Regions from separate parts of the Paenibacillus sp. TSM33 genome, predicted to be linked through region 2. Evidence: predicted binding sites of a transcription regulator. Region 2 holds the regulator's gene; each other region holds the start of a gene.
The links. Region 2 encodes LexA, which represses DNA repair genes until DNA is damaged. Its sites were predicted from a motif close to CGAACATATGTTCG; they were not measured.
Positions count from the first base shown of each region.

Region 1: ACN6NF_RS15030 (YhjD family protein) is a predicted target of LexA. The motif match lies at 4,202-4,215, and genes of this name have one in related genera.
Region 3: ACN6NF_RS18395 (YolD-like family protein) is a predicted target of LexA. The motif match lies at 6,524-6,537, and genes of this name have one in related genera.

Region 1 is NZ_JBLZXB010000017.1:657,681-665,612, forward strand. It holds gene msrA (peptide-methionine (S)-S-oxide reductase MsrA) at 1-479, shown strand, start outside; gene ACN6NF_RS15010 (lipid II flippase Amj family protein) at 574-1,377, opposite strand; gene ACN6NF_RS15015 (DUF2188 domain-containing protein) at 1,529-1,717, shown strand; gene ACN6NF_RS15020 (YitT family protein) at 1,907-2,611, opposite strand; gene ACN6NF_RS15025 (DMT family transporter) at 3,034-3,960, opposite strand; gene ACN6NF_RS15030 (YhjD family protein) at 4,264-4,665, shown strand; gene ACN6NF_RS15035 (hypothetical protein) at 4,780-5,067, shown strand; gene ACN6NF_RS15040 (transglycosylase domain-containing protein) at 5,164-7,689, opposite strand; partial or broken gene ACN6NF_RS15045 (Y-family DNA polymerase) at 7,870-7,932, shown strand, end outside.
Region 2 is NZ_JBLZXB010000017.1:319,008-326,939, forward strand. It holds gene metH (methionine synthase) at 1-1,789, opposite strand, end outside; gene ACN6NF_RS13300 (cupin domain-containing protein) at 2,071-2,613, shown strand; gene ACN6NF_RS13305 (HAD family hydrolase) at 2,711-3,505, opposite strand; gene ACN6NF_RS13310 (hypothetical protein) at 3,662-4,171, opposite strand; gene ACN6NF_RS13315 (DUF896 domain-containing protein) at 4,289-4,495, opposite strand; gene ACN6NF_RS13320 (LysM peptidoglycan-binding domain-containing protein) at 4,604-4,972, opposite strand; gene lexA (transcriptional repressor LexA) at 5,162-5,788, shown strand; gene ACN6NF_RS13330 (hypothetical protein) at 6,211-6,375, shown strand; gene ACN6NF_RS13335 (hypothetical protein) at 6,417-6,557, shown strand; gene ACN6NF_RS13340 (DUF2798 domain-containing protein) at 6,742-7,242, opposite strand; gene ACN6NF_RS13345 (MarR family winged helix-turn-helix transcriptional regulator) at 7,498-7,932, opposite strand, start outside.
Region 3 is NZ_JBLZXB010000017.1:1,450,785-1,458,716, forward strand. It holds gene ACN6NF_RS18360 (methyl-accepting chemotaxis protein) at 1-1,093, shown strand, start outside; gene ACN6NF_RS18365 (hypothetical protein) at 1,271-1,483, opposite strand; gene ACN6NF_RS18370 (PRC-barrel domain-containing protein) at 1,494-2,015, opposite strand; gene ACN6NF_RS18375 (cysteine desulfurase family protein) at 2,150-3,301, opposite strand; gene ACN6NF_RS18380 (hypothetical protein) at 3,538-3,702, opposite strand; gene ACN6NF_RS18385 (LytTR family transcriptional regulator DNA-binding domain-containing protein) at 4,045-4,764, opposite strand; gene ACN6NF_RS18390 (accessory gene regulator ArgB-like protein) at 4,889-5,419, opposite strand; gene ACN6NF_RS18395 (YolD-like family protein) at 6,149-6,484, opposite strand; gene ACN6NF_RS18400 (DUF3862 domain-containing protein) at 6,647-7,537, shown strand; gene ACN6NF_RS18405 (hypothetical protein) at 7,564-7,836, opposite strand.

The DNA of each region.
Region 1 (7,932 bases), 340 kb from region 2:
GCAAAGGCTCGGGACGTGAAGATTTTATTGAGCAAAATTGGTCCGCCAAGATTGATAAATCTGATCTTAAAGATCGGCTGACGCCTATTCAATACGAAGTAACACAAAATAACGCGACCGAGCGTCCATTTCAAAATGAGTTTTGGAATCATGAAGCTGAGGGTATTTACGTGGATATCGTATCAGGAGAGCCTTTGTTTAGTTCACTGGACAAATATGATGCGGGTTGTGGCTGGCCTAGCTTTACCCGTCCGTTGCGCAGTTACAATGTCAAAGAAAAGACCGATCTCAGCCATTTCATGATCCGTACCGAGGTGCGAAGTCGCGAAGCAGACTCCCATTTAGGGCACGTATTCGATGATGGTCCAGGTCCAGACGGTCTGCGTTATTGCATCAATTCTGCCGCGCTTCGTTTTGTGCCTCAGGAAGACTTGGTGCGTGAAGGATATGGAGCATATAAGTCATTATTTAAAAAGTAAGCAGCCGTAAAATCATTGGGGCTGACCCGTAATCTATCTTTATTAGATGGTCACGGATCAGCTTTTTTTGATATGGCAGCACATCTTTACTGATCTAGCTCATCACCCACCCAAGCCAAATGGCTAGCGGTACCAGCAATAGCTGAGCTAATAAAGTTCCTGCCAAACGCGAGATGATCATCCAACCGTACACGCTGTTCATCTGGATTAGGGGCAGCTCTCCTCGTAGCGTTTTTTCTGACAACACCGCCAATCTTGGATCAATTAACAAGGTCAACAATACCGTTGCGACGCCATTGATTAAGCCTGACGACATTGACATTGCCGTACCTTGAGCGGGCCATAGGAATGACGCATACAAGGCAGATACCACTCCGGTTGTATAAATTGCAGTAACGGCAAGATTTAAAATAATTAGACGCTTGGGAATCACTCCACTGATCAGGGAGGTAAGCATGGACCAGCTAGGGCGCTTTATGTAGTAGCCTGCATGCTTCCAGCGACTTCGCTTTATTAAATGGCGTATTAAAGCCGGAATAGATCCAGTATGCTCCAAATGCACAATCCATCTGGCTGACATGCGCACCACTGTTGGATACAGTAATATAGCAAGCATAGTTCCAACGGTGGCGGCCAGCAGTACCCCGTGCATATACAGTTCCAGTCTCATATCCGTTCTGCCCAATTGTGCTGCCTCTTTAGCCTGATCGACCATCCCTCCCAGTAAAGGTCCCTGTGCCATATTGGAGGTGCGTGAAACCAACAGCAGCATTCCAGCCACAGTTAGGGCCAATCCAATCCGACGTGCTCGCAAACCACCAAGCCGAAGAGCATAGGACAAGCTATCGGTCGTATGAATGATGATGGTTAGTAAAAAAACGAAACCCCAGGCAAGCAAATGGTTCACTCCTTTTTCTGGTATTCTGCACACCATTATACGCTTTTTCTTAAGATAAATTTTACAATATCTTCATTACTTTAATTTTGTTTGTCTAAGCCAACAACGGTTAATACATAATACATCACCTGCTAAAAAGGAGTGTGCAACGATGCCTTGGAACAAACATGATTACCCGCCATCCATGAAAAATCTGGAACCTCGTGTGCGAGAAAAAGCCGTTGATATCGCTAACGCTCTACTCCGCGAAGGCTATGAAGAAGGGCGTGCTATTGCGATTGCCACCGCTCAAGCTGAGGAATGGAACGATAATCATCCAGCCGAACAAGATAAGAAGTAGAAAAAATATAAAAAACAGCATTCAAGTTACAATGGATATGACCAGAATTTTGCTTTTTCTAATTCTAAAGAGTCATTCATGTGTTGCTGAATGTGAATTGCCGAGCGATCAAAGAAGAGGGAGATGAAGCTGAATACAGCGAAAGGGTGTTACGTAAGAAGATTTCTCTCCTGACGTAACACCCTTTCCTTATTGACGAAGGCTGTGGACGACCGGCACTGTTTTGGCAACTACCTTTTTAGCGGGAATAGCCGCTGGTAGTACCTTTTTCACAGGTCGGTACAATTGGAACGTGGTCGTCCATGTAATTATTTTTCCGGCAAGCCACACAGCCAGTATTGTAAACATTGTTTCCTTCACAGGCAGATACAACAGCGATAATCCCAGTACGATAATGTCACTGACGATAAACACGTTGCCGATTTTCCATCCGCGCCACTCGCTGATCAGCAGAGACAAAATATCATCGCCCCCGGTTGCTCCACCGAATCGCAGTACGATTCCGGCTCCTAAACCTGTGAGCACCCCACAAAGTAGAGCTGCTATTAGCAGATTTCCATGCAGGTCTATAACCAAAGTCGAGTATTTCTCAAATCCTGCATAAAACAGTGAAAAGGCGACGGCTCCGATTAATGCTAACACCATAAATCTTTTGCCTTTCAGTACCCATGCTAGCAATATGACGGGAACATCCAGCATCAGCATACTCCATGCTGGAGATATGCCAAACGCATAATGACCCAGCAGAGCTAACCCTGCAAATCCGCCCTCTGACAAATGATTCTGGGCATTAATGTGATAGTACGTAAAAGCTAAAATGCATGTTCCGAGCAACATGACAGCAATCTGTCTCAGTGCTCCATTGTTCACGATAGATTCGTAAGTTTTCCTCATACAGGCTCCCTCGGTTTCTCGTAAGTTTGATGTGGATGAACCCACTCTTACGGAAGCAACCGGATAAGATGTGCCTGGAGGACTTGGTCCTTCGCATGTACAATCCCCTCTTCCGCAGAGTTGGCTTTCGCAACTTGACGTTACTCCGCGGAAAAGCTAAGTATAAGACAGATCAAATCGTTTCCAAATCGTCCTTTGGGGAAGTATCCTTCGGGGACACATGGTATCCTGATCCTTTCTTTTGTGGAATAAAAACTCCGACATTTCTGTGGTGCATATAATTCTATAATTTATTATACCACACCTTGTCACCTGCTAAACAGCTTGCTTTTTTTGCTGCATCATATTTTATTTTATGTGTGAGCATGCTTTATTGTATGTGCGAGTTGACGCATTATACCAAAGGTTTGGCGAATACACACTTAATGACCTGAGTGTGTTTTATTTTCACTTGGAGCTATTACCCTTAGTTTAGCTGTTCTGCGCTGATTGGCCATAAATACACCCCCGAGTATAAGAACCAGTCCGGTCAGCACGTTCCAGCCGATATGCTCATTCAGAAGTAAAAAGCCCCATACGATGGCACTCACTGGTACAAAATACGTTACCGAAGAAGCGAATTCCGCACTCCCTCGCAAAATCATATAGTTGAACAAGATATATGCTACCCCTGACCCCAAAACTCCTAGTCCTATTAGAGAACCTAATACTCCTGGAACAGAAATGATCGACAAGTCTGGTTTCTCTACAATTGCCATCATAATACCACCCACTGCTGCCGCACCAAACAGTGTCGCAAAGGTAGCCTGATACATGGAAAGATTGGAGAGAAAACGTTTGGAGAGCTGTGTTCCAAATCCGTAGCAGAGAGTCGCAAGTAGCATACATCCAAAACCTACAGGATCAACAGAAATAATAGAGGCAGGATTAATACCCAATAAAATAATAATTCCTATAAATGCTAGACCCATTCCTAACCACTGCAGGCGATGAAATATAGCCCCGAAGAAGGCAAGCCCCACTAACATAGTCCATATTGGTGTGGTGGCATTCAATACAGAAGCCATGCTGCTAGCTATTCTGGTCTCACTAAAACCAATCAATGTCCATGGTAAAACCATGTTGACACATGCTACCAGAATAACCGATTTCCACGGGATGCTTTTGATTTTAAACGGCCTGCGCATAAGAAGCATTAATAAGACGATAAAAATAAGACCAAAGCTGGATCGCAGAAATACAATAGTCCACGGTCCTACTTGATGTAGCAATAATACCTTAATAAACATAAAGGAACCGCCCCAAATAAGGCTCAACAATAATAAAGCTGCATATAACGAACGTGACAATATGTAAACCTTCTTTCTCGACTTTCTTAAGTTAAAAGTAGAAAACGACCGCTATCAGAACGCTATCCCTTCTATGTAAGTTTTTTATCCATTAGCTTAACACAAATTTTGTTTGACTGTCATCGGTCATATACGAAAGAATCTTTACCACAATGGCACATGGAATTAAGACTTCCTGCCACTTTTCCAATAATTGATGATTGCTTTGGCAACAGAAAAATCCCTATGATGAGGTATATCAAGAACATATGTTCTATATACTTATTATATATTGTACTTTCACTCCGCGTAAAGGAGATATTTATGACAAACAAAAAGGTACTTGCTAACAAGCATACAGCTCCTCTGCCTTCTGAAGAAGACGCAGGACTGATCAAAATGTGTGTACTTCTAACACTTGTACTGGATGTGCTGGAACGAGACATTCGTATTATGAATATCTCTCCTCTCAAAATGCCCGATTTGTATATCCGTAGCCTGACTGGAGTGCAACAACGCGTAACTGTTCAATTAGCAGAAACAAAAGACCGAATGAAAAGACAGGGAGTGAAAATATACAGCGAAATCCGAAATCATGAAGGCGTAGAGGTTTTGTATGTATGCCGAGGTTACCAAAGACGATTTTTCATGCTTTCTTCCTTTGCCCGCAGTGAAGTTCGGCGTAAACTCGGATCCTATCTGGGAATTGATCTGACTCAAGACTAAGCCCCCTTATAATCTCGCCTTGCCTACTTGCCTAAACAAAGAGAAGATTTTAAAGCCCATTGGCTACATAGCAAATAATTTGGCTCGTATTCTCAATAAGGAGAAATCTAAAGTATGAAAAAAAGAGCAGAGCCCCATAAAATGCTGGCTCTACTCATAATTACAACAGGCTGCTGGGATCAGGACAGCTTAAAGGATGGCAGATTGGCAAATACATCGACTTATGATTTTACTCCTAAGGGCCTACTCCAGCAAACACTAGAAGTTGTAGATGAATCTCAAACCAATGAAGGTAAAAGTATCAATGAAGTTTATTCAGACACCGAGAATTCTGTCCGACAGATGTACCGGGAGCCTGACTATCCAACTTCCCATATCAAGGTAGCTATTGTAATGGAATAGCGTTGGAATGGGGAGTATCCTAATGTTCCGTTTTCATCCGCAGGTCACTGTCAATATTGTTGGAAACGGTGTACTAAACTAGATCGTCCAGGTTGCTTAGTCGTTGGATTGATCAGTCGTTGGTTCAGGATCGATAACCTCATTAGGCTGAGTTTTTGGAGCACCACTCTGGTTCTCTGATTCAGAAGGTGTCTCCGGCTCGTTTTCAATAGAAGGTTGCGAAGTATCAGTTGATGGCACATCGTTATTCTCATCAGGCGGTTCGATCTCTGCATCTGTGTCAGGAACAGCAGGAGCTGTTTCCTCTGGTGGAACCTCCTCTTGATCTGTTGCTGGTACCTTAATCTCAGGGACATCTTCTTTCTTGATATCTGGTTTGGACGGAACTACTGGTCTAGCAGAACGTGGAAGCTGTTCTCTTCCGACTTCGGTCGGCACGTACTTTTGGTTAAACCAGTCAGTCACGAGGTGACCCGATTGGCGGGAATAGCGTCCTGGCAGCTTACCTGTAAGACTAGATACCGTAACTTTCACAACTCCTTCCGGCTGTATAAAATGCTTATTCTTAAAAAGCTCAGGCTGGTCCTTGACCGCCTCATTCATGATCAACGCCCACACCGACTGTGCTCTGGTGTGACCTTCTTGAGATAATGTATTAACCTGTTGGCGATAACCAGCCCATACGCCTAGCGTAACGTCAGGTGTGTATCCCATAAACCACACATCACCAAAGTTCTGTGTCGTACCCGTTTTACCTGCAATATCAATGGTACCGTAGCTCCTAAAAGCTTTTTGCAGACGTTTGCCAGTTCCTCTCGGGTCTGATATAACGGTTTTGAGCATATCCGTCATCAAAAATGCGGTTTGCTGCGAATATACACGTTTCGTCTGTGGTTTAAATTCATATACAACCTTACCGTTGGCATCTGTAATTTTACTGATCAAGTGAGGTGCATTATACACGCCCATATTGGGAATTGTCCCATATGCTGCGGTCAGTTCCTCGACGGATACCCCCTTACTAAGACCACCTAGAACTCCTGTTTGAGCATGTTCATCCTGTGGTTGAATCGTTGTAATGCCAAGAGAACGCACAAAATTCCAAGCGTTTGGAATTTTAACTTCATATAAAAACAACCTCAGTGCAGGGATGTTGATTGACCGATTGAGTGCTTCACGGGCTGTCATAAGCCCCTCATACCTTCTGTTATAATTTTTAGGAATATGATAACCCTTACGTCCGTCTTTCAATATAATTTGTGAATCATCAATAAGACCGGCAGGCTGAGTGTAACCCTTCTCCAAAGCGGGTAAATAAGCAGCAATAGGCTTCATGGCGGAACCGGGCTGACGTGTCATTTGAGTTGCATAGTTCATTTGCTCGGTATTAAAATCCCGGCCCTCGATCATACCTAGGATAGCCCCTGTTTTATGATCAATCATGATTGCTGCAATCTGTTCCAGTCCCTTCTTCTTACTGTATGGAGAAAAATTTTGTGGATTGGCTGCAATCTGTCGCATATTGCTATACACTTTTTTATTTATCGTTGTATAAATTCGATAGCCGGACCGTTGCAACTCTTCTCGCGTATTTTGAAGAAGCTCAGCATGCTCAGGCTTAGAAATCTCGGCTGCCGTGAGATTCGGATTTTGCTGGAGTGCTAACAACTGAGCGGCCTCCCGCTCTGTTTCCAGCATCAAATAAGGGAATGTGTTATAGCTTTTTTCGCGATGTGGTGCAAGAGTCGCTTTCACGTCAAATTGAAGCGCCTCGTTATATTCGGACAGCGTGAGTTTGCCTGTTTCCAACATTCTTCCCAACACGACGCGTTGGCGCTCCATCGCTTTGTTGAAACCTTCTTCATCAAAATTCCCTTTACCATCAAAAGCGGAATAAACAGATGGCAGCTGTGGAAGACCTGCCAAATAAGCCGCTTGTGCAGTATGAAGCTTATGTAGGTCACTTACATTGAAAATCCCTAACGAAGCAGACTTGATTCCATATAAATTGTAACCAGCAGAACCATTACCAAAAGGCATTTTGTTTAAGTAAGCCGTTAATATTTTGTCTTTGCTCATAAAACGCTCCATACGTAGTGCCAACAGCATTTCCTTCACCTTGCGGCTGTCCGTTTTATCCAGACTGAGGAAAACTCTTCGGGCTACCTGCTGCGTCAGTGTGCTGCCGCCAGTTTGGCGGTTTTCATTCAAAAGCTTCTGTTTGACAGCACGAGCCGTCCCCTTTAAATCTACACCATGGTGCTCATAAAATTGGCTGTCTTCCGTTGAAATGAGGGCATCCACAATGGACTGAGGGACATCCTTCAGATCAACGAGCTGTCGGTCCTCCTCCATGCGCATTCTTCCAACCGGAGTTACCTGATCATTAAAAAATACAAAACTGGTCAGAGCATTCTCATTTACCTTTTCATATATCAATTGACGTGATCGTACAGGTTCATCATGAACCAGTGCCGCTACATAACCGGATACAAGACCTCCGGCAAACAGCACTCCAAGTACACCCGCAAGCGAGAACCACTTGATATTAATAAGCAAAACTCTGCCAAAAATGCGCCACCTACTGCGTTTTTGAGGTGATGGTCGACGTTTTGGGTTCATAAAAATGGTTTTCTCCCCTCAATATTCATTCATTTCCACTTGTTTTTGTTCAAGATAATATGATACGCCATGCTAGGTTTCCCGTAAACTGTAATGTTCCAAAAAATACATTTTTATTAGGAACACTTGTTCTGTATATAATACTACTATAAGAGTATACGTTCAAGAATATTTGAGAATATGATCAATTACATATCAGGAGAGGAGGTCAACATTTTGAAAGAGCGTGGAAGTAGAACCATA
Region 2 (7,932 bases):
TTTTATAGATCAGGTCTTCCGCCAATTTCCGTTCATGCTCGGGGATCGATGCATAGCGTTCAAGCTTCTCCGTATTTACGATTGCATAATCCAGTCCCGCTTTGGTGCATTCGTACAAATAGACAGAATTGAGCACTTCACGACCCGCTTCCGGTAAACCAAAGGATACGTTACTGATGCCCAATATGGTATGGACCCCAGGAAGCGCTTCTTTAATGATACGTATGCCCTCAATCGTTTCCTTAGCCGAACCGATATATTGCTCATCCCCTGTTCCTACTGGGAATACGAGCGTATCAAAAATGATATCCTCCGCTGCCAGACCGTAACGGTTCACCAACAGATCATAAGAACGTTTAGCTACCTCAAGCTTATCCTCACGCGCAATTGCCTGTCCGCGTTCATCAATCGTTCCGACAACAACAGCAGCCCCGTATTTATGAATAATTGGAGCCATTTTCTCAAATTTCTCTTCACCATCCTCCAAATTAATGGAGTTAATAATGGCCTTACCCTGCGAATATTGAAGTGCTTTATCGATAACTTTAATATCTGTGGTATCAATCACCAATGGTACTTTCACTTTGTTTACAACCAGTTTCAAGAACGCTTCCATGTCTATCATTTCATCACGGTCAGGATCTTGCACACAAATATCAATGACATGTGCTCCGCTTTTTACCTGAGCACGAGCAATTTCAGACGCCTCTTCATATTTGCCTTCCACGATCAAACGCTTGAATTTTCGAGAACCCAGAACGTTCGTTCGCTCACCAACCATATACGGACGATTATCCTGTTCAATATACACAGGCTCAATGCCTGATACGGCAGGAGGATGATGACCTACGAGCTGACGAGGCTCAAACTGCGCCATACTTTCACTCATTACCCTTATATGCTCTGGTGTAGTACCACAACAGCCTCCTGCAATATTCAACCAGCCTTTTTCAGCGAAAGCAGCCATTTTACGAGCTAATGAATCTGGCGATTCATGGTATTGACCATTTTCATCGGGCAAGCCCGCATTTGGATAACAGCTAATAGCTGCAGAGGACATTTCAGACAAAGAACGAATATGATCACGCATAAACTCTGGACCTGTAGCACAATTCAGTCCAATCGAGATTGGATTTAAATGTTCGAGTGATATGCAGAAGGATTCAATGTTTTGTCCGGCCAACGTTGTTCCCATCGGCTCAATCGTGCCAGAAATCATTAATGGAAGCTCAATCCCTGTCTGCTCAAAAGCTTGACGAATTCCAATGCTACCTGCCTTGACGTTAAGCGTATCCTGTGAGGTCTCCAACAGAAGAACATCTACCCCACCTTCAATAAGCGCCAAAGCCTGCTCCTGATAGCTTTCAATCAGCTCTACAAATGTAACACCGCCTGTGACAGACAAGGTTTTCGTAGTTGGCCCCATAGCTCCTACAACAAAACGAGGCTTGTCCGCAGTACTGTATTTATCCACCGCGTTACGCGCCAGTTTGGCCGCCACCAGATTAATTTCACGGGCACGTTCTGGTATATCGTAATCCGCCAAAACGACGGATGTCGCTCCAAATGTATTCGTTTCAATCAGGTCTGCTCCGGCCTCCAAGTATGCTTCATGAATCCCTTGAATGACGTCCGGTCTTGTTAAGACCAACATCTCGTTGCAGCCTTCCAACTCTTCCCCACCAAAATCAGCGGCAGAAAGGTCTTCCTGCTGAATCATAGTGCCCATAGCCCCATCAAGAAGGAGTATTCTTCGTTGTAACGCATCCTGCAAGCTAACTTTATCCAAAATTTCTTCACCCCCGCAAAACGTTAAATCCTAGTTTAGCAGAAACCGTATCATTTAGATAGATTGAAGTAAAAACATACGTTTTATGCAGGGTAATCTTCTTCACAAACGGCATTGCTGATCTATTTTTGTAGTATGCATCGTTATAGACGAACGTCTTTAAACTGTATCTTTTAGCTATAGTCGTTCCCATATAAATGTTTCAGCCTGTATTGTACAACTGGATAAGACATGGTATTCTTTATATAACATTAATCCAAGTGGAAAAGAGTGATTTATACATGGCAGAAATTTTTATACGCAATACGAATGAGCGAATTAGCGGTGAAGAGCGAGTACGTGAATTTTTGGAGAACCACCAGGTATTGTATGAACACTGGGATGCTTCCAAGCTGCCTAGGGAGCTGCAAGAAAACTTTACTCTGACAAATGATCAAAAAGCCGCTGTTCTTAAAACATTTGAACCTGAAATCAAAGATTTAGCCGCACGTCGCGGATACAAAATCTGGGACGTTATCACTTTATCTGAAGCAACGCCGAATCTGGAGGAGCTGCTGGCCAAGTTCGAACAAATTCACACCCATACCGAGGATGAAATCCGTGCCATTGTTGCTGGTAAAGGAATTTTTATCATTAAAGGCTCTGAAGAGATCGGCTATTTTAATGTAGAGCTTTCACCAGGTGACGTTATTTCCGTTCCTGAAAATACTCCTCACTTCTTCACTTTAATGGAAAATCAAAAGATCGTCGCAGTTCGCTTGTTCATCGAAGAAAATGGCTGGATTGCCGAACCGTTCGAAGATCCAACATTCACTACAGCATAATTACGATGTATTGTGTCCATAAGAAAACTCCCTCTGCTCTGTAGCATATCGAGCGAAGGGAGTTTTCTTGATACTTGTTTAGAAGACTGTAGATTTCTTACTTTAAAGATTGAATAATTCCATGCAACTCAGACAAATGTTTGATTTGGAACTTTGGCTTGATCTCTGTAGTATTGATTTTATCGTTCCGATTTACCCACACGGAATGTACACCTGCTCCCAAAGCTCCTTGAATATCAGTCGTCAATTTATCTCCTACCATTAAAGCTTGTTCAGGTTCAATTCCTAGAAGTCCCAAAGCATGCTGGAATATAGAAGGATCAGGCTTGCCCCGACCAAAAGAACCTGAAATGACAACATGATCAAAAAAAGGAGCCAATTGAGGAACTCCATCCAGCTTCTCCTGTTGTAGATCAGGGGAACCATTTGTCAGCAATAACAGCTTGTATTGCTCCTTCAATTGTTCCAGAATCTCAAACGTTTCTTCATATACATGTGGACGTGCACGTCTTTCCGAAGCAAATTGGGCAGCTAGCTTTTCCGCCAACTCCTCATTATCTATCCCCAGTTGCTGAAGCCCTCTGCGCCAGGATTCTTTACGATAAACAGGAGCCAACTGTTCCAATTGGCGGAATTCAGGTTGCTCACCTGCTGTAAAATTCGCCCACAGTCCTTCAAACGGATTAATGCCAATCATTTGAGTAAAACTAAAGGTTTCATAGGACTCATACAAAGCACGCGCTTCCTTGCGTACGGCTTCTTCCAACTTTTTCGGATCAGCGCCTGCTTCTCGGGAGCCTGTTTGACACGCTGCATCAAAAGCCTCTTCTACACTACGTTCATCCCACAGAAGGGTATCATCAAGATCAAACATTATCGCCTGAATCGTCATATGAATTATCCACTCTCTTTCCACTGTATATGTAAGCTTGTCTGTTTGGTCAGGAATCAGATCGTTATGTGTGCCCATATTAAGCAAGTGGCCGCACCATGTTATATGAAAAAATAACATCATACGGCCTTCTTACTGAGCTACAGGCTAAATCGGTTATTTCTTATCTACCTGTATCTGATTGGATAGTGCAAACTTTTCAAGGCGCTCTGCGATGGCATCTGTATCATAGCGTCCTAGTGATTTTGTGAAAATAAAATTACCGCCCTTCCCTTTTCTTTCAACGGTAACGTAACCCTTTTCAATTTTGATGGCTTTCATGTCCCCTGCCGTCATCGGCCGTTCTCTGCCACCTTTTAACATATAAAGGGTATCTTTTCCCACTTTTAAATAAGGACGGCGAATGAAGAAGATCACAGCCAGCATCAAGTACAAGCCAAATACGAGCCAGTCCATTCCCCGCATGCCAGTCTTCGTCAAAAAGTAACTCATAAGCATGTACAATACAGCAAGACCAGCCAGCATGATTGGCACAGTAATATTACGGCCACGGAAAATGTCCATTGCTGAACCTGCGCCGTTAATGGTTTGAATGCCTTGTTTCTTGCGCGTTTTATTTAAATGCGCTGTGTTTTTGCGTACTTTTCTTTCAAATGATCGGGCCATTTCTCAATTCCCTTCCCAATAAATATTACATTAAAACAATTGCCCTAAAGCTGATCTATATAGATACCAAGAAAGATACCTAAAAACAAAAGGCAAATAATGCAGGCTTTAGCGACATTAATGCTTCAGCCCGCCATTTCCCTTCGGCGTATCATCGTCTACAAATTCAATGGTTTCGAGCTGCTGCCGAAAATTACGGCGAATGTTGCCTAAATAAATTTCCCGAAGGTTAGCGCGCTCCGTGGTTTCCTCTTCCGTCAATCCTTCGGCTTTTGCTTTGCGCGCTAATTCATTAATGCGCTGTACCAAGCTGTCTATATCCAAATTGTGTCCCCTCCATAAAAGCAAAGATATAATACACTTTGACATGTAGAAAAGAGCTTGTCAAGGCTCCCGCATTGTGCTCCCTGACAAGCTCTATAGCCTTATCGTTCAGAAGGGTGGGAGCTTAAGTACCTGACCTGCCTGCACTCCCCGATCCTCCAAACCGTTAATACGCACAATTCCTTCAATATATACCCGTGTATCCATTCGTTCCGGTTTATGATTCACGGCAATCTGCCATAATGTATCTCCAGGTTGTACAGTCAGCTTAATCACTTCTTCATTAGAAACAGAAGGTGCTGCGAAAACCGTAAGTACACCTGCCCCTGCAACCCAAACGATAATTACTAGAATAAGAAGCTTGACTAAAAGAGTATTGGTAATAACCTGTAGCAAACGCACCTTACCCTCTTTTCGGCTCTCCTGTAAATTCTCTAAACTCATCGGGAAAATACTTTGATAAGTGCTATATTTCATAATTGGCTGCGTCCTCCAAACGTTTGTTCTTATGTTTTTCACAATATAACACGAACGTTTGTTTTGTTCAATAGAAAAGAGAACAAAAGTTCGTGAATTTTTTTAGGGATTATTTAGAACTTATGTTTGTACGAACGGAGGTTCTATGCTATAATTTTCCCAAACGTTACTAAATGGGGTTGATACGGTATGTCTAAGATTTCGAGCCGCCAGCAGGCCATTCTTGAATTTATCCGCAATGAAGTGCGTCTAAAGGGATACCCCCCTTCTGTGCGCGAAATAGGCGAGGCAGTCGGATTGGCCTCCAGTTCTACGGTTCATGGTCATTTGGATCGTTTGGAGAAAAAAGGACTCATTCGCCGCGATCCTACGAAACCACGGGCTATTGAATTACTCGGTCAAGACGAATCGGATAACAGCAACTTGATTAATTACTCCATTAGTCGTGTTCCCGTCGTCGGCAAAGTAACCGCTGGTCTTCCTATTACGGCGACAGAAAATATTGAAGATTACTTTCCTCTTCCCCAACACTTTGTTGGTGAGGATAAAATATTCATGTTATCTGTTGTAGGCGAAAGCATGATTGAAGCTGGTATTGCTAACGGAGACTATGTAATCGTACGTCAGCAGCAGACCGCTGATAACGGAGACATTGTAGTAGCTATGACAGATGAAGACGAGGCTACGGTTAAAACCTTTTACAAAGAAAAAGATCATATCCGGCTTCAACCTGAAAATCCAGCCTTTGAACCGCTTCGACTGACACACGTCAGCATATTGGGCAAGGTTGTTGGACTCTTCCGGGACTTCCACTGATTTATCGTGCTTTCTTCCCCGTTATACTACCGCTAATATAAAACCGGCCGCCTAGGCGAGCCGGTTTTATATTGTTCTTATGTTTACTAGGTGTGTGTCTCCAACTATCTTTTCCTTTTCAGCAACCTATATTGTCTCTACTATCATATCCGCCCCATTATCCGAGATAGTACCCCCTCTGATCTTGAATTGTTTACTTTTATTAGCTAAACAAATGGAAATTGAACTCATGTGACCTACTGTAGCCTTCCCCTATAACGTAAAGTCGGGAAGTCAAACGCAGGCTAGCATGAGCTTTTTTTTGTTAAACGTTTAGGAACATAGGTACTAGCTTCTTTTTATCTTTAGTAGATTTATGCTGATACATTACTAGCACAATTGACATATGTATATAGCAGACCTAAAGCAAAGGAGATATGCAGATGATCAGAAATAGAGTTAAAACGTATAAGCATCGCATCGGGAAAAACAGATATCTGGTCGTTAAAGTCTTTCAAGCCGCAGCTGCTAAAACAGGAAGCGGAAATGCACTCGCAACTAACGCATTAAATATCAAAATTTCCAAGCGTAAGCATAAACATCATTAAGATTTAACCATACCTTCATTTCTTTGAAGGGAGGTGATATTATGAGCAGAAGACACTGCAACCGTGAATTGAGAAGAAGAAGATTAAACATCCGTTCCAATCAAAGAGCCAATGCGCGCGCAAGAGGTAACGCACTGGCTGTTAATCTGTTTAGCGTGAATGATAGACAACGCAGACGTTAATAATTATTTTCAAGCAAAAAGCAGGAAGAATTCTTCCTGCTTTTTTTGTGTTAAATGATACACCAAACTACCAATCCGCCAGTTATAGCTTCCTCACACTTGTATCAGCTTTTCATAACTTAAGCATTTCTGGGTGTACATCATTCATTAGCTTAACACCGCTGTAATAGATTTGCTCTATTATTTAATTTAACACTTTTTTATAAGGTCCCACTTGCCCGCTTTTCTTTATAAATTTTATAAACAAGGCTCGAACAGCTGGACCCATAATTAATAATTGTAATGGATAGGCCACAAGAAAGTTCTTTATAAAAATTTCTATGTATGCTTCAAATAATGAATGAGCGCCAATACCATGACTCAGAATTGAAGTTAATAAACCGTAGAAAGACATAGAACAGGCCATTCCGATCACCATGCATGTTGAAATCGTGATAACTAAAAATATTTTTTTAGATTTATCAAAAGGTAGACTTAAAGCAACTTTTTTTGCTATAGGACCCACGATATATAAATCTAATACGAGCGCTATAATAAATCCAATTAGAAATTCAACAGCAATGGTAATCGAGCTAATTTTTCCAATCAATCCGTTAATCAAAAGATTATAGAAGGTCATAATAATGACCATTCCGAAACACATAATAACCCCGAAGTAAAAGCTTTCCTTTTTAGTTGTTGGCATTTAATTCAACCTTTCATTTTTGGATGTGATTATTTTAGCTGTAACAATAGTTTCATGTAAGTGAACTTTTTATGAACATATCGTTGGGAACATATCATTCTTTTGAGCTGACATTGAAATAACAACAGAAAAATCCCCATTACCTTAGCTGGTCGTCGGGGATTTCGTTTATTTAGACTATTCAATTACACTACACATCAATAATTTTCTAATAATTGATTATAGCTGATCCTGCTTTAGCCCACTCTTTGAATTCTAATTAAGTCCATTAAATTGCTTGAGCATTTGGATAAAATTATGAAGCTCCGCATCTTTCCAGTCCGAAATTCGTTCATAGAAAACGTTCTCTTTCTCCTTAAGCGCATCAATTAATTTTTGCTGTCCATGCTCGGTAAGAGACAATACAACTCCCCGTCCATCACTTTGGGAAGCCTCTCTGTTCAGATACCCCAAAGACTGGAGCTGTTTGACAAGACGACTCACTGAACTTCGATCCATCGCAGTTGATTCCGCTAAAGTGGCGGCATTAGTCGGGCCATAAGAATACAGCCAACGAACAATGTGGAAGGCGGCAGGTTGTAAGGAGGAGTCAAATTTCGCAGCAGCTCTGACATTCAGGGCGTGTGAAGCACTGATAAGTGCGTTAAGCTGCTCGCCCAACTCAATTTCCAATTTCTCCCTTGGTTCAAT
Region 3 (7,932 bases), 1.1 Mb from region 2:
GGCGATCTGGGCGGCAAACAACTTTATCAAGCCGATTCGCAGACTCCAAACAAATGTCAAACGAATAGCTGAAGGCGATATGACCGCTCGTGTAGATATTAAGGGTAAAGATGAAATTGCCAGTCTGGGGACAGATTTTAACCTCATGTCAGACAATCTCTCTCACCTGTTGCGCAAGGTATCAGATACAGCTAGCGATGTCAGTTCCGCTTCCCATGATATGCATCAACACGCCAAAGATACTGGAACCATTGCGTCACAGATCTCCAGTGCAGTTCAGGAGCTAGCGCAAGGAGCCAGCGACCAAGCCGAGGCGGTATATTCCGGTTCTGAGAAGCTGACACACATGACAGGCTCCATCAACCAGATTGGCGAAAGTGTCAAACGGACCCAAACTGCTGTATTCGAAACAGATTCTGCCGTGCTGGCCGGGTATGAAACAGCAGAGCGTCAAGCGAAACTAGCAGCCGAATCCAGACAAACGACCACTGCGGCAGGAGAAGCGGTAGATTCGCTCACGCTGAAAACCCAGGATATTGGGCGGCTGGCCGGGGCCATCCACGATATCGCCGCACAAACAAACCTGCTGGCCCTCAATGCATCCATCGAAGCGGCACGGGCCGGGGAACACGGACGAGGTTTTGCCGTCGTCGCGGGAGAAGTGAGAAAGCTGGCAGAACAAGCTGGCAGCTCCAGTGACAGTATTATGAGTAAGCTGGAAGAAATTAAAATTGCGGGAGTACAAAGCGCAGAGGAAATGAAGAAGGCTCTTGCTGTAACTGTAGAACAGGAGCACGCTGCCATTGCAACGAGACAGGCGTTTGAGTCCATACGTGACGCTTCTCAGCACATGCTTGCCCAAATTGAGGACGTTTCTGCTGCAGCAGATCATCTGCGTGTAAATGCCGGACATATTTCAGATGTCATCTCCAGCGTTGTCGCTGTTTCTGAGCAAAGTGCAGCATCTACCGAGGAAGTAGCTTCCTCAGTACAAGAACAAGGTCATGCTATGAACAATATTGCTGACCTTTCTGCCAAACTTGATTCTCATGCAGATCTTCTATTGGAAGAGGTCAAACGCTTTAAATTGTAAAACTAGCCATCTTCACAAGAAAGGATATACAAAAGAGGGTGCCCCCAGGCCAATAGCCGTTCGGGACACCCTCTCTATTTTTTATTAAGCATGATCCAACCCACTTAGCTATATGTTAAGCAATAGGTGGAAGATCACACCTCTTCGTAAACAGCCTGTCCACTTCCCGAGTCAAGCTTAGGAAGAAGCGTGAATTTGCGGCAAGTCCTGTTGTGCCATCTCATCTCCAAAGAATAAGTCGTCCAGCGAACTGAGCGTTCCATCCTCTTCCACTTGGTAGACAGACATTTTTTCACCATTCACTTGAAGTTCGATAAAGCATCCCCAGCAATAAAATTGATGGGAGCCAATTTTTCCGATATCTTTGGAATTACAATTCGGACATCTCAATAAACTCACCCTATCCATTAACAGAATATATGGCTTTTTCCAGACGCTGCTCGCTTAACGGGGGAACCATAACAGCATTTTCCCCGATGGACATATCTTCGGTGCAGGGCAGCCATTTCCGCCCTTCAATAATATCCGATACAAAACCATCGCTGATTTCCAAGCCTATTATGTTATTGCCCATTTCCTGGTCAAAATAAACATCCGAGATGTGCCCGAGCATAAGCCCTTCCTCTGTTAGCACGGATAAATCCTTCAGTTTACCGGGTCCAGACAAGTACGTATGTTGTATATCATGGGCCTCTGTTTTACGGACGGCCTGCTGATTGCGAATCATGATCGCATCCTCACCATAAGCAACGATGTCATCCCAGGCCACCATTTTGACATGAGATGAAAAAAGCCCCTTACCTTCCAACTCGATCCCTGTAATTCGCCAATCAGCTGTCAACATAAAGTCATGTATTTTACCAATCTGCTTCCCGTTCTCGACATCGAAAACAGCAAGTCCGATCATATCTTGAAGCCTCATCTATAGGGTCCCTCCTTACTATGCAGTCCGAACGAAGGTGCGGTGCTTTTCCTACATGCCTGTCATACCTTGCTTCCGTTCATGCAATGAAATGGAAACCGCTCCTCCCTTCTTACTAAAATGCGGAGAAATCCCTAGTACCTAGTACGTAGCCGCTTCCATATGGTTTCAATTTTCTTGGCCGTGTATTCCATTTCTTCCGTAGTATTACCCAAACCGAAGCTAAACCGAATCGCTGAATTCAAAACATCTTCAGGAAGATCCATCGCCTGCAATACATGCGATAGCTCTAGAGAGCCCGAAGTACAGGCTGATCCGCTGGCCGCTGCAATTCCTTCCATATCGAGATTCATCAGCATGGTCTCTGTACCAATGGCCGGAAAGCTAATATTTAGCACATTAGGCACAAAATATTCAGGATCGCCATTAATTATAAACTCTTGGCTGCCCAGAGAGCCTTCCAACGCTTTTAGCAACGTTTGGCGAAGAGCCATATCGTGTGCTCCTCGCTCCTCTATGGAAGCATTGGCAAGAGTTGCGGCTTTAGCCAGCCCAGCAATGCCGGCGATATTTTCTGTTCCGGCACGGCGTTTCTTCTCCTGAAGTCCCCCATGCATTAGCGGCTGAATGCGTGTACCCTGACGGATATACAATGCACCCACCCCTTGCGGCCCGTTAATCTTATGGCCAGACACACTAAGCAAGTCAATCGGGAGGTTCCCGCAGTCGATTGATATATGCCCGAAGGCTTGAACTGCATCTACATGAAATATAATTCCATGCTCTCTCGCAATCTGTCCTACTTCTTGGACCGGCTGAATCACGCCTACCTCATTGTTTGCATACATCATGCTAATTAAAAAAGTATCCGGGCGAATAGCTGCCTTAATATCTGCGGGATTCACACGCCCAAAACCATTGACCGGGACATAGGTCACCTGGTATCCCGCTTTTTCCAGCTCATCGCAGGCATGAAGCACGGCGTGATGTTCAATCGCGGTTGTAATAATATGGCCGGAAGTACGACCATCTGCCGTAGCCGTCCCAAACAGGGCCAGATTATCACTCTCTGTCCCCCCGCTCGTAAATATAATTTCTTCAGGCTTGCAGCCCAAAGAGGCCGCAACGGCATCCCGCGCTGCGCTGACGGTGCGCTTGGCATCACGGCCAAAGGCATGGACGCTTGAAGCGTTGCCGAATTGGCCGGTCATGATGTCCATTATAGTCTGCGCTACCTCAGGATGCATAGGAGTCGATGCGGCATGATCCAGATAAATTCTGTTCATGTTATCCACCTCAAATGTAGAACATATATAAGTCGTTATCTACACAAGCATACAGGAAGCGATTTAAAGCCGCAAGGGTAAAGGGTTTTTGCGATTTTTGAGCGAGCTAAATCTACAAGAGAAAATAACGACATACAAGCATTTTTGCGGGTAACTTGCGGGTTATTTTTCAACTGATACAAAGCAAAAAAAGAGCAGTGAAGCCCCTGCTCTTTTCCCATTTAATTGTTCATACCTCATTCAGAAATATTATCCATTAATAATTCATACTCTTGTAGAGGTGAGATAACCCTTATTATAGCAGGTGGCTTTATATCATATACATTCATAATGATTTCTGCAAGAGCTGCTGCCGCCTGCTGGCTTAAGTTCTGTTCTGTCTCTACCTTATGTGTCTGCATTGATGTACTCCTTTGTGTTTGACTTTACTGAATAATAAATTTCTTGTATACTCACGATGATTCTTTTTCCGTGGGATCTAACTTGGCTATCCTGGCAGGGATGCCAACCCACATTAAGCGTCTCTCTTATGGGAGGCGTTTTTTTCACGCTCCTTCTCGTAACAGGGACTTTCGTTCCTGTTATTCTAAATTCTTGAATCTCTTAACCTTTTTATACCAACATCATATTATAACGTAAAGGGGAAAAATGTCGTATGATGTCGAACCCATTTGCGCCATCCTAGGGTGAATTTTTCTTGACTTTTTCCTATATGTATGATAAAAGCCCAACCAAAGGCGGGCTTAGTTAATATCTAATATTTTTTTAAGCATATCAAGTTTGCTTTTAGATATAGGGCAAGTATAATTCGTATCCTTAAATATAATTTCCGTTCCATAACTTTGCTCATCATATCCTGCTACTTTAGACAAATTAATAAGGTGACTCGGTGTAGCGGGGAACAGATAAGGAAAAACCTTCTTACACTTTTTGAAGGTCAAAATGATTGCGATGTATTCATTTTGGTTATGAAAACGGGGAACATGATAATTTTTTTTGGGGTCCCACATATCAAAAAAGCAAACATCTTTCGCAGGGTAAAGGCCAACCGAAGTCTTAGTTTCACCTATAATAAACCGCTGATCATCGGGGCGCTTTTTAGCAGCATCAATAAGGTCACTCAAAAATACAGAATTAGTCTTATTAACGCTAGTATAAGCTTGGGTACCACCAAAAAAAACTTTGCCGCCATAGTCTGCTGTTTCGTGTGCAGAAACATTTTTTAAATTAACCAAATTGCCAGAATCCAGGCTAATAAAATCGGGAAATCCGTTAACGAATTCCCCGAGAGTTGTTGGAACTGTATAATTACCGCTAGTTGTGAAAAAAAACGGTATTTCATAGTTTGATTTTGGTTTCCAATTTTCGATACTGACTAAATCACTCTCAAAAAATGAAAACCTATCTCCATAACTACCATCCGACATAATCTCAGGTGCAAAAATCTCTCTGTTGTTGTCCATAGATCAAATCATTTCTTTAGTTCTTTCGGCAGCGGTAAAGCTCCGATAATTGTTTTGCGGCTTACAGCAGCTTTGTTAGCTTCTTTAGATAAGTGTTTGGACACAAGACGCGCAATAGTCTTTTTCATGCTCTTTCACCTCCCTTCATAATCGGTAGCGGTAGGAGTAAAATAGCCTGAGCCGCGAAAGAAAGAGCAATTATAGGAGATTGAATAATAAAATTAGTGAGTACAATAGTCAGGGAAATCCATTTTAGATATGGATCTATTTTAGAAGGATTAATTTCTTCGAAGTTATTCGGCGCCACGCATAGTACGACTAATGCTGTTATGGCTGTAAGTAGTAGTGTGCCACTATGTCCTAAATCCACCAAGGGTATACTAGCAAAAAGCGCAGCTGAAAACACAGCACAAACCGTTAAAGATTTAAAATGCAGTCCTCCAGAAAACTTCCTAAGTGCAACAAATGAAAAAAAGGCAACGAGTGCACCTACCATGTGTCCTAGCATCCATCCAAATAACGCCGTAAGCACAAGACCAGAAAACCAATTAAGCTTTATACCTATTATGTAGGTTAACACCTCAACGCTTCCTGGCCCCTCTGGATCAGCTCTTTTTATTCCTAGCGCGATACGCCTCGATAGCCTTTCTAGCATCTTCCTTGTCCTCCTTTCTCGATAGAATATAGGAGAAACCGAAGGTGAATATAGACATAAGTAAAAGAACAAACGGACTGGACTGGTATAAAAGAACCTCTGCTATAAAGATGGTGACGGAGGATAAAAGAGCACTAACTGACATCCTCCTATTTTCTTCGGATAAATAATTTTCTTTCCATATAAAATCGTGCGGCGGAGTAACGATAAACGAGAAGCCGGTATAATAAATTCTAAGGATAAACGATATAGCAAAACAGATAAGGATATATGTTATTTGTAAGATGTAGACCTGATAAGTTGTGTTTTGCTGTAGTACCCCAGTCTGCAAAATACCCAGAAAGTTATAAAGATAGTAGACGCCGACTTGCAAAATCGCATATGCACTAATTCCAGCTCCTAGGATAAATGCCGCTAAATGCGTCTTAATCGACATTCCATATCTAAAAAACAATATAAATAGTATATATTGTAAAGGTAGATCCCACCTCGGAATGTCAAAAACAACACGCATAAAAAATGAAATCACAGCTATTAATATCCCAAAACCAATAATTCTTTTTTTATATGACGCCACTGGTAGCATATATATTTTAAGACTAAACACCATAACGGCTATTGCATCCAAAATACCAAGCAATATATAAATCGCATTACTTAACACCTCACACCGCCCATCTAATTAATCTACCTTAATTATATAGCGGTGTATTGGGTAATCAAGGCATTTTACGCATTTACCGAAATAATATCCTCCAGCTTAATCCAACTAAAATCATCTTCACCCCGGAACAGTTTTACCTCACGTCTAGCCGTGTTAATTGACGTAACTACACCAGTCATTACCTCATCGTCAAACGGACTAAATACGAGGAGCGTGATCGTTGTGCGTGTATTGTAAGACTCTATTAAAGCCTGCTCAATCAATTGTACCTCTTGGTCATCCAACTCCGGTTTACCGCGCCGCTGACGGTCTTTCATAAGTTTTAAGTATCCTTCTTTATGTTCGGGCAAAATGATGCGTGAACTTTCCCATAATCCATTACCCTCAAGTTTCTTTCCCATGTATGTAGCCTCCTGATGTATTATGTAACGATTATATTACGAACGTTTGTTCCTAACAAGGTATTTTATTTGCCATCTATAAAACTTTTGTACTAGAAAAATATTCCTAGGTCATATATACTATTTTTATAATAATATTACCAAATAGATAGGGGTTATGTAATGACTGCAATTGCTGTAATTGCTTTGCTGGCTTTTTTTGTGTTTTTTGTTTTGTGGGCTATAGCTTTAATAAAAAAGAATGGCAAGGCTAAGAAAATGTTTCTCTTTGGGTTAGCTACTTTCATAATATTTATTATTGGAATATCAGTCGCAGACACACAGAAACCAACCGAAACTAATTCCAAACCAGTAGCTGCTACGCCTATTAAAGAGAAAGAAGTTACTACTGAATCAGCGCAAAAGGAACAGACTGATGCTAAAAAGCCATTGATTGACACATCGCTTCCTTTTGATAAGTTTTCATCTACTCTCTTTGGAATGCCAGTTTCCAAGCAGGGAGAAACATTCGACAGTGTAAGAAATCAAGTTGTTAAATGGTCAGGTGTGGTCATTGAAGCTGGCTCAAGCAGTCTTTATGTTTACGGTAAACCAGCAGATTACAACGGCGAATCATGGTCAGATATTAGCGCCGAAAAGAAAAAACTCGGAGATGTTGTCATCGTAAAAGTTTCTGATCGTTCAGAACTAAACGGTCTGAATCAAGGGGATATTGTTTCTTTCAGTGGTGAACTCGGTTCGCGTGGCGTTAAGGGTGAATCTAATTGGAAACTATATAACGGAAAAATTGAGGGTCGTACAGTAGCAGAGCCGCAAAATTCCGGAACTATTACAAAAGCTAAATATAACAAGATTAAAAATGGAATGACTTATGAGGAAGTTGCTAAAATTATCGGTGGTCCTGGTGAGGCTCTCTCAGAGGTGGGCGAAAAGGGAGACAAATACTATACTGTAATGTATTCGTATAAAGGTGAGGGCGGACTTGGTGCAAATGCCAATTTCACATTTCAAGGTAACAAGCTACAAGCGAAAGCCCAATTTGGTCTTGAATAAAAGATGCCCCGGAGCAATCCGGGGTTTTAATATTCTGTAAAGTATCTAGTCGCATCTCCTGGTGACATAGGCCTGATCTGTCCACGCTCCCAACCCTCCAGAATTACGATATCCCGCAAAGAGGATTTATCATCCCATAGAATATAATTATCCTTCTCCAAGGACAGCAGTCCTACCTTTATATCTGTTACACTCCTACCTGTCTTGACCTCCAGCTCATTTATAGTTGGCATTCGTCGTTTCTGTGCAAAAAAGTTGTAAAGAATACGCAGTAACTTACGCTCGATGTCTGGTAACAAAGCGATCCACTCCTTTGTTACTATTATATTCAAACGCACGTTCCCATAAAACTAAGAATATTTTCCCGTTAACCCATTGCATAATAGTACTACATA